3 regions of the Lacrimispora cavernae genome follow, and region 2 is predicted to be linked to each of the others. Evidence: riboswitches for the same ligand, from Rfam matches in the RefSeq annotation. Region 2 holds a riboswitch; each other region holds the start of a gene.
What was found. Region 2 has a riboswitch for thiamine pyrophosphate ahead of ABFV83_RS12255 (thiamine-binding protein). Riboswitches for the same ligand answer to the same signal wherever they lie in the genome.
Positions count from the first base shown of each region.

Region 1: it holds a riboswitch for thiamine pyrophosphate, as region 2 does, so the genes downstream of both, thiT (energy-coupled thiamine transporter ThiT) here and ABFV83_RS12255 (thiamine-binding protein) in region 2, are expected to answer to the same signal.
Region 3: it holds a riboswitch for thiamine pyrophosphate, as region 2 does, so the genes downstream of both, thiC (phosphomethylpyrimidine synthase ThiC) here and ABFV83_RS12255 (thiamine-binding protein) in region 2, are expected to answer to the same signal.

Region 1 covers NZ_CP157940.1:155,512-158,787, forward strand. Annotated here, with positions in the region: gene ABFV83_RS00735 (cyclodeaminase/cyclohydrolase family protein) at 1-109, shown strand, start outside; gene ABFV83_RS00740 (bifunctional 5,10-methylenetetrahydrofolate dehydrogenase/5,10-methenyltetrahydrofolate cyclohydrolase) at 124-960, shown strand; gene thiT (energy-coupled thiamine transporter ThiT) at 1,058-1,729, opposite strand; TPP riboswitch at 1,756-1,854, opposite strand; gene ABFV83_RS00750 (DMT family transporter) at 2,183-2,608, shown strand; gene ABFV83_RS00755 (helix-hairpin-helix domain-containing protein) at 2,711-3,276, shown strand, end outside.
Region 2 covers NZ_CP157940.1:2,590,225-2,593,500, reverse strand. Annotated here, with positions in the region: gene ABFV83_RS12260 (heavy metal translocating P-type ATPase) at 1-1,608, shown strand, start outside; TPP riboswitch at 1,654-1,765, shown strand; gene ABFV83_RS12255 (thiamine-binding protein) at 1,829-2,125, shown strand; gene ABFV83_RS12250 (ABC transporter permease) at 2,094-2,855, shown strand; gene ABFV83_RS12245 (ABC transporter substrate-binding protein) at 2,878-3,276, shown strand, end outside.
Region 3 covers NZ_CP157940.1:4,341,145-4,344,420, reverse strand. Annotated here, with positions in the region: gene trpB (tryptophan synthase subunit beta) at 1-519, shown strand, start outside; gene trpA (tryptophan synthase subunit alpha) at 512-1,285, shown strand; TPP riboswitch at 1,337-1,443, shown strand; gene thiC (phosphomethylpyrimidine synthase ThiC) at 1,538-2,845, shown strand; gene thiW (energy coupling factor transporter S component ThiW) at 2,890-3,276, shown strand, end outside.

The DNA of each region.
Region 1 (3,276 bases), 2.1 Mb from region 2:
GGAAAAGGCTTTACAGCTTCAGGAACGGGCGGATAAGCTGGCAGAGGATGGAACCGGAAAGGCAGACGCCATTTATGCAAAAGTGGAAGCTGCATTAAAGGCAGAATAAGGAGGAAAACAGACATGATAACCTTAAAGGGCGCAGCTGTGTCTGCAAAAATCAAGGAACAGGTGGAAGAGCTTTTAAGCGGCTTAAAAGGAAGGACTCCAAAGCTTGCCATTGTTCGGGTGGGAGAACGTCCCGACGACTTATCCTATGAGCGGGGAGCCTTAAAGAAAATGGAAAGCTTTGGCCTTAAAGGGGAAAGCTTTCCATTTTCCCAGGACATAACCGATGAAGCGTTTAAGGAAGAGTTTGCAAAAATCAACGATGATCCGGACATTGACGGCATACTTCTTCTGCGCCCTCTGCCAAAGCAGATAAAGGAAAAAGACATTGAGCACATGATCCATCCGGAAAAGGATTTAGACGGCATATCTCCTGAAAATATCGCCAAAGTATTTGCTGGAGACGATACGGGATTTGCACCATGTACGGCAGAGGCAGTTGTGGAGGTATTAAAGGCCAATGATATCCCTTTGACCGGAAAGCGGGTAGCCATCATGGGCAGAAGCATGGTAGTAGGGCGTCCCTTATCCATGCTGATGCTAAAGGAAAATGCAACGGTCACCATCTGCCACACCCGCACAGAAGACTTAAAGGAAACCTGCAAAAATGCCCAGATCCTTGTAGCTGCCGCAGGCCAGGCCAGGATGGTGGATGCCTCTTATGTAGGAAAGGATGCCGTGGTGGTGGATGTTGGGATCAATGTGGATGAAAATGGGAAGCTTTGCGGTGATGTGGATTTTGATTCTTTAGAAGGCACCGCCTCCATGGCAACTCCTGTACCAGGAGGTGTGGGGGCTGTGACAACAGCTGTTTTGGCCAGGCACCTGGTGTTAGCTGCTCTTAAAAGATAGAATATGGAAAACTGATAAGACGGTATTGTAAAAATGAAACAAGCGGCATGGGAGCTTTCTGCTCCTTTCATGCCGCTTGTTTTTTATGAAAGCCTTCTTACCCATTTACGGCCTGCCGCTTCACCTGGCCAATGGCTCCCAGCACGGGAGGGAAATACAGGATTACAACGGTAAGGATCAGTTCCGGCAGGATATAGGTAGCATTATAGCCCAGGGTATAAGCAATTGGATTCATGCCTTCCGGCGTATAGGAAGCAAAGAATATATAGCCTGAAATCACATGGCACAGGTAACGGCCGGCGACACCCACCACATATCCGGTCACAAGGCCGTGCTTTTTATTGCTTAACAGCCCGGAAAGCCCCAAAGCGCCAAAGGCTAAGGGATAATCAAGGAGAACCTGGAGGGGAGCAAATATATAGGGTCCTGTTATTAACTGCAGCATCCCGTAGGCAACCCCGGTCATGACCCCGGCCCTTACGCCGTAAACATAGCCGATCAGGCAGATGAACAGCATGGAAAACAGGGTGATGGAGCCGCCAAAAGGAAGAGAAACAATTTTCATAAAGGAAGTTACCATTGCAAGCGCCATGGCGCCGGCGCAGTAAACCATCTGACGGGTCTGCAGCTTTTGAGATTTGGAAGATGATCTGCCCAGAAGATGCAGGGTGAAAAAAATTGCGGCAAACAGAATGATCACCAGCAGGTATCCGGCCGGCTTTAATAAGTACTCTTCGTTTTCCGCAGAGTAAGTTAGAAAAAATGACATAAAAAATCCTCCTTTGTGTGCGCAGGAGGGGACTACTGTTGCTTCCTTACGCCGGCATTATCCGGTTCAAGTAGTGAGGGTTCGGTTTCTACCAATCTCAGCCAAAGGCTCCCCTAGCGTGTGTGATTTATATAATTTTGCTGTGAGTATAGCGCAAAACTACAGGCTTGTCAAGCCATATAAAATTATACTGCGGTATGGATCTGGCATTTATCGTTTGACGGATTAAACGTATTTTTGAAAGGTGGATAATTATGCCATCAGGTGCTTCCCTATGTCTGATTTGTAACCAAATTGTAATTCAGTATAAAAATGCAAATAAAGTACAACCTAGTTAAAGAAATAAGGTTGAAAGAATTGTGTCTCTCAGCCTTGAGTCTGTGAATCAAGTGGATATGCGGGCGTATTCATTTGATTCATTCTATACAAATTGAAGATACGGAGGTTGTTTTAATGACAGGCTTTATTATAGCTCTTATATCCGGAGCACTTATGAGCATACAGGGGGTTTTTAATACGGGAGTGACCAAACAGACCAGTATGTGGGTATCTACGGGCTGGGTACAGCTTACGGCATTTTTGACCTGCATTATCCTGTGGTATTTCTCCGGCAGGGAGAACATTTCAGGCCTTTTTGACGTACAGCCCAAGTACTTATTGATTGGCGGCGTTATGGGTGCATTCATCACCTATACGGTAGTGAGGAGCATGGGAACTCTGGGGCCGGCCAAGGCGGCTCTGATTATCGTAATTTCCCAGATCATTGTGGCCTACGCTATCGAGCTGTTTGGCTTGTTCGGCGTTGAAAAGGTAGGATTTGAATGGAAAAAGCTGATCGGTGCTGTTGTTGCCATCATCGGAATCATGATATTTAATTAATTTGGAAATAGTGCTTGTATTTACCTATTTCTTTAGGTAGAATAGTAACATAGGCTGAAGATGGTATCCTTTTTTGAGAATTTTTGTAAGAGGAGGGATATCATGAAGTACCCAAAAGTTAAAATCGCCCTTATGGCCCTGTGTGTTTTAGGGGCTGGTGTATGTTACGGCTTGAACAGAAGCCAGGAGGCTCGCAGGCCGGGAATTTCTCTGTCAGAGGCATCGGCTTATGATTCCGGAGAAATGGTTACCGGAATTGAGGCAGCAGGTGATGGCAGGTCAGGGGATGACGGTCTGGCAGGAACCGGAATCCAGGAACCAGGCGGTGTAAAGCCGGTTTCCGGCGGAACCGGCCGGTTGGCTATAGAGGCGGCAGAGGGCAGCATAGGAAGTGCAGGAGAGGAAACGGTCCTGCCTTTCTACGTACATATCTGCGGAGAAGTTGTTTCTCCCGGTGTTTATGAGCTTAAGGAAGGAAGCCGGGTTTTTCAGGCAATCGAGAAGGCAGGCGGAGTCACTGACCGGGCTGCGGCAGAATATTTAAATATGGCGGAGCAGGTCAAGGACGGCATGAAGATCGTGGTCCCTGGCAAGGAAGAGGTGGAAGCGGCGAAGGCCAGGGGAGAGATTTCCTTACAGGCAGAGGCTTCATCCAGCGTACAAAAAAA
Region 2 (3,276 bases):
GGCGAACTGGAGACAGCAGGTTCCGTCATGTTTTTGCTTGGGATCGGAGAACTTTTAGAGGAATGGACCCATAAAAAATCCGTTGGTGATCTGGCCAGAAGCATGTCCTTAAATGTCAGCAGGGTCTGGCTCTTAAGCGGCGGACAGGAAGTGCTGGTGGAGGCTTCCTCCATTGTACCTGGAGATGAGGTGGTGGTGCACATGGGAAATGTCATTCCTTTTGACGGAGCCGTGATTTCCGGAGAAGGTATGGTCAACCAGGCTTCCCTGACAGGAGAATCCCTTCCCGTGAAAAAAGAGGCGGATGGATATGTATATGCAGGAACCGTGGTGGAAGAAGGCGAATTGACCATCAAGGTCCGGGAAGTTTCCGGCTCCACCCGGTTTGAAAAGATCGTTACCATGATCGAGGAATCGGAAAAGCTGAAATCTTCCATGGAAAGCAAGGCCGGTCATCTGGCTGATAAGCTGGTGCCCTATACACTTATGGGCACAGGTCTTACCTGGCTGCTTACGGGAAATGTGACAAGGGCACTTTCCGTGCTGATGGTGGACTTTTCCTGCGCGCTAAAGCTTGCCATGCCAATTTCTGTGCTATCAGCCATCCGGGAGGCAGGCATGTACCACATAACCGTTAAGGGAGGCAAATATCTGGAGGCAGTGGCAGAGGCTGTGACCATTGTCTTTGACAAGACCGGAACTCTTACAAAAGCAAGGCCAACCGTGAAGGACGTGGTTACCTTTGGAGAAGAGAGTCCGGAAGAAATGCTTCGGATCGCCGCCTGTCTGGAGGAGCATTTCCCCCACTCCATGGCAAAGGCAGTGGTGACGGCTGCCAGAAACCAGGGGCTGGAGCATGAGGAAATGCATTCCAAGGTGGAATATATCGTGGCTCACGGGATTGCTTCGTCCATAAACGAAAGAAAAGTGGTCATTGGCAGTTATCATTTTATCTTTGAGGATGAAGGCTGTAAGGTGGCTGAGGCTTACCGGGAGAAATTTGAGAGCCTGCCCGAGGACTGTTCCCACCTTTATCTTGCCATTGACCAAAAGCTATCAGCAGTGATCTGCATTGAAGATCCTCTTCGGGAGGAGGCTGCGGCAGTTGTAAATTCCCTTAAAAAGGCAGGGATATGCAAAACGGTCATGATGACAGGAGACAGCGAGCGGACCGCAGCGGCTGTTGCCGCCAGAGTAGGGGTGGATGAATATTATTCAGAGGTACTCCCTGAGGAAAAGGCCCGTTTTATAGAACGGGAAAAGGCATCAGGAAATGTGGTCATCATGGTGGGGGACGGGATCAACGATTCGCCTGCCCTTTCCGCAGCGGATGTGGGGATCGCCATCAGTGACGGAGCTGAGATTGCCAGGGAAATTGCGGATATCACCATTGCGGCGGACAATCTTTATGAAATCGTTACGCTGAAGCTGTTAAGTGACAGCCTGATGAAGCGGATCCATAAAAATTACAGAAGCATTGTTGGCGTTAATACGGGCCTTATCCTTCTGGGAGTGGGAGGGGCCATGTCCCCCACGGTCTCGGCTCTGCTTCATAATACGTCCACCCTGGGGATCAGTTTGAGCAGCATGCGGAATCTGCTGACCTAGGAAGCCGGGATTGACATTCCCGTCTGTCTGATGTATACTTGCATTGAAAATTAAAAGGGGTGCTGGAGAAAGTCCGGCTGAGATAAGACAGTATTGTCTTAAACCCTGTAACCTGATCTGGATAATGCCAGCGTAGGAAGCTTTCAGGCTAAGCCTGTTCACCCGCCCGGATATCCGGGCGGTTTTTTTGTTTTCTAATAGATAAAAGGAGAGATGAGACATGAATGCAAGCGTAGCGATCCAGACATTGCCGGAGGCAAAAAATGATGAGGAACTGATCCGTATCGTTGACCAGGTAATTGATTATATCAAAAGCACCGGACTGAATTATTATGTAGGGCCTTTTGAAACCGCCATTGAAGGGGATTATGACCAGCTGATGGATATTGTTAAGGAATGCCAGCACATTGCCATCAGGGCAGGTGCCCCTTCTGTTGCCGCTTATATTAAAGTCACCTACCGGCCGGAAGGGGAGGTACTTACCATTGATAAAAAAGTCACAAAGCATCACAAGTAAGCTTTGGTCCTGCTCGGCGGTTGCCTGTCTTTTCATCTTATGGCAGGGAATCAGTACTTTGGGCCTTGTGGACCGGTTTATGCTCCCATCGCCCATCAGCGTTGGGAGGGCATTTGTAACGGAATTCCCGGTATTGGCGGTCAATGCAGGAATCACCCTTGCCGAGGCATTCACCGGGCTTTTTCTGGGGGTGGCGACCGGTTTTGTGATCGCTGTGATCATGGATCATTTTGCAGGTCTTTACCAGGCCTTTTATCCGCTTATTGTCCTGACCCAGACCGTTCCAACGGTAGCCATTGCCCCTCTTTTGGTATTATGGTTTGGTTATGGAATGGCTCCCAAGGTGATCCTCATCGTATTGACCACCTTCTTTCCCATAACCGTGGGCATGCTTACAGGTTTTAAGTCAGTAAATCCGGATGCAGTGAACCTTTTAAAGTCCATGGGAGCCGGAAAAGTAAAAATATTCCGCTATATCAAGCTTCCCGGAGCCATGGGGCAGTTTTTTGCAAGCCTTCGGATTTCGGTTTCCTATGCAGTGGTTGGGGCAGTCATTTCCGAATGGCTGGGAGGCTTTGGCGGGCTGGGCGTTTACATGACCCGGGTGAAAAAATCCTTTGCCTTTGATAAGATGTTTGCGGTCATTTTTCTCATATCGGCCATCAGTCTTCTTCTTATGAAAGGTGTGGACATGCTGTCTAAGAAATGCATGCCATGGGATAATCAGTGATAGGATAGAATTGGAGGAAAAAATGAAAAAAACAGGTTTGGCAATTTGTACGGCTGCAGTGGCCGCCGCATTTTTAACTGCCTGCGGAGGAAGTGGGAAACAGGCGGTAAGTACGAATCCATCGGATTTGAAAAAGATAACATTTGTTCTGGACTGGACGCCCAATACCAATCATACTGGACTTTATGTTGCAGAAGAAAAGGGGTATTTCAAAGACGAAGGGCTTCAGGTAGAAATCGTTCAGCCCCCCGAGGATGGGGCGGCAGTTTTAGTAGCTTCCGGGAAAGCCCAGTTTGGTATGTCTTTTCAGGATTCCATGGCTCCGGCCCTGGCAGGGGAAGATGCCCTTCCCATCACAGCAGTAGCAGCGGTCATCCAGCATAACACCTCCGGAATCATTTCCAGAAAAGGGGAGGGGATG
Region 3 (3,276 bases), 1.8 Mb from region 2:
GACATGGTGATCGCCTGCGTGGGCGGAGGAAGCAATGCCATGGGAATCTTCCATGAATTTATAAATGAACCTTCCGTGAAGTTGGTGGGCTGCGAGGCCGCAGGGCACGGCATTGAGACAGGAAAGCACGCGGCTACCATTTCCACAGGCTCTCTTGGAATCTTCCACGGCATGAAATCCTATTTCTGCCAGGATGAGTACGGCCAGATCGCCCCTGTTTTCTCCATTTCCGCAGGACTTGACTATCCGGGCATAGGGCCGGAGCACGCAGCACTTCATGATTCGGGAAGAGCCGCCTACGTCTCTGTTACGGACCAGGAGGCTGTGAAAGCCTTTGAATACTTATCCCGTCTGGAAGGGATCATTCCGGCTATTGAAAGCGCACATGCAGTAGCCTATGCCAGAAAGATCGCTCCTTCCATGGAAAAGGATGAGGTCATCGTCATCAATTTATCCGGGCGGGGCGACAAGGATGTGGCAGCCATTGCCCGTTATAAGGGGGTTGAAATCTATGAGTAGAATAAGTGAAGTATTTTTAAGGGGAAAGGCATTTATCCCATTTATCACGGCTGGAGATCCTGACCTTGCCACCACAGAGGAGCTGGTTCCTGCCATGGCTTTAGCCGGAGCAGATCTCATTGAGCTTGGAATCCCTTTTTCTGACCCGATTGCAGAAGGGATCGTGATCCAGGAAGCCGATATGAGGGCTTTGGCGTCAGGAACCACTACGGATAAGCTTTTTGATTCTGTAAAACGGATACGCCAAAAAACCGATGTTCCTCTGGCTTTTATGACTTATATCAATCCTGTTTTCGTCTATGGAAGTGAACGGTTTATAAAAAATTCGGCAGAAAGCGGCATTGACGCCCTGATCGTGCCGGATATGCCCTTTGAGGAACGGGAGGAACTGCTGCCCTTCTGCAAAAAATACGGGGTCGAACTGATCTCTCTCATCGCTCCCACTTCAAAGGAACGCATTCGGACCATTGCATCAGAATCGGAAGGATTTATCTACTGCGTTTCTTCCATGGGCGTGACCGGTGTGAGAAATGAACTAGGCACAGGCATCAGGGAAATGGTTTCTCTTGTAAAGGAGACAAAGAATATTCCCTGCGCCATTGGCTTTGGCATCTCCACACCGGAGCAGGCAGGGGAATTGAGTCAACATGCGGACGGAGTCATTGTGGGCAGCGCCATTGTGAAAATCGCCGCAAAATATGGAAAAGACTGTATAGGACCTGTCTGCGACTATGTAAAGGAAATGAAGGCCGCCATTTCCGGCTGACAGCCGGTCCGGGAGGTTTTCCTTGACAAGCAGAAAGGGGAATGCTACACTAGTGCCACAAGAGGGAGCTCGTAGGCGGGCTGAGAGGAAGTAATCAACTTCGACCTTTATAACCTGATTTGGGTAATGCCAACGTAGGGATTCATATAGGATGATTGCATAGTTCCGAGCCTATACCTGTTGGTATAGGCTCTTTTTGCGCGCAATGAGCCCTTACAATCCCTCCGCTTACGAGACAAAGGAGGAACAAAAATGAATTACACCACACAAATGGATGCCGCAAGAAAAGGCATTCTGACAAAGGAACTGACGGCAGTAGCTGAACACGAGCAATGGGAGCCGGAAAAGCTCCGGGAGCTGGTAGCAGAAGGAAAAGCCGCCATTCCGGCAAATAAGAACCACAGCTGTTTAAAGCCCAGCGGGATCGGCTCCATGCTGAGTACAAAGATCAATGTGAATCTGGGAACCTCCAGGGATTTGAATGACCTGGACATGGAGCTTGAGAAAGTAAAGGACGCAGTTCTCATGGGAGCAGAGTCCATTATGGACCTAAGCTCCTTTGGGGATACCCGGAAATTCCGCAGGAAGCTGACGGCCGAATGTCCGGCTATCATTGGCACGGTTCCGATCTACGATGCTGTGGTTTACTATCACAAGCCTCTTCGGGAAATCACCGCTGAGGAATGGATACGGATCGTGGAAATGCACGCGGAAGACGGGGTGGACTTTATGACCATTCACGTTGGAATCAACAAGCAGACTGCCAGGCGGTTCAAGGAAACAAAACGGCTGACCAACATTGTTTCAAGAGGCGGGTCTATCGTCTTTGCCTGGATGGAGATGACCGGTGAAGAGAATCCCTTTTATGAGCATTATGACCGCATTCTGGAAATCTGTCAGAAGCATGACGTGACCTTAAGCCTGGGAGACGCCTGCCGTCCGGGATGCATTGAAGATGCATCTGATATTTCCCAGATCGAGGAGCTGGTGACTCTTGGGGAACTGACAAAAAGGGCATGGGAGAAACATGTACAGGTAATTATTGAAGGCCCCGGCCATATGCCTTTGGATCAGATTGCAGCTAATATGAAAATACAGCAGACCATCTGCAAGGGTGCACCCTTTTATGTTCTGGGACCCCTTGTCACAGATATTGCGCCGGGATATGACCATATCACCGCTGCCATCGGAGGAGCAGTGGCAGCTGCTGCCGGAGCGGCATTTCTCTGCTATGTAACTCCTGCAGAGCATTTGAAGCTGCCGGATGGAGCAGATGTGAAAGAAGGAATCGTTGCCGCCCGGATTGCGGCCCATGCGGCTGATATTGCCAAAGGCATCAGGGGCGCAAGGGAGTGGGATCATAAGATGAGCGATGCCAGGAAACGGCTGGATTGGGAAGCCATGTTCCAACTGGCTATTGACCCGGAAAAAGCCAGACGCTACCGGGCAGCGTCAAAACCGGAAAAAGAAGATACCTGCTCCATGTGCGGCAATTTCTGTGCCATGAAAAATATGAACCGGATTCTGGACGGGGAAATCGTCAATATTTACGATGAATGATAGCTTATGAAAATTTTTAAATTACATAAACAGGAGGAATTTTCATGAATGATCGAATATCACCTACTATTTGTAGCAATTCTTCTGCTGCCTCCAGGGTGCGGGTGAAAAAGCTGGTGGTCAGCGGAATGCTGACAGCCCTTACGGTAGCCCTCTCCGGCTTTTCCATTCCGGTGGGAGCTTCTAAATGCTTTCCAATACAGCACCTGGCTAATGTCCTGGCAGGGGTGTTCTTAGGACCCATCTATGGCGTTTCCATGGCTTTCTCCGCTTCTCTTATACGGAATCTTATGGGAACCGGAAGTCTGCTTGCCTTTCCGGGAAGCATGGCAGGGGCATTTCTCGGGGCCTGTCTGTTTCAAAAGACCAGGAAGCTTTTGCCGGCTTATCTTGGGGAAGTAATTGGGACAGGGCTCATCGGTGGGCTGCTC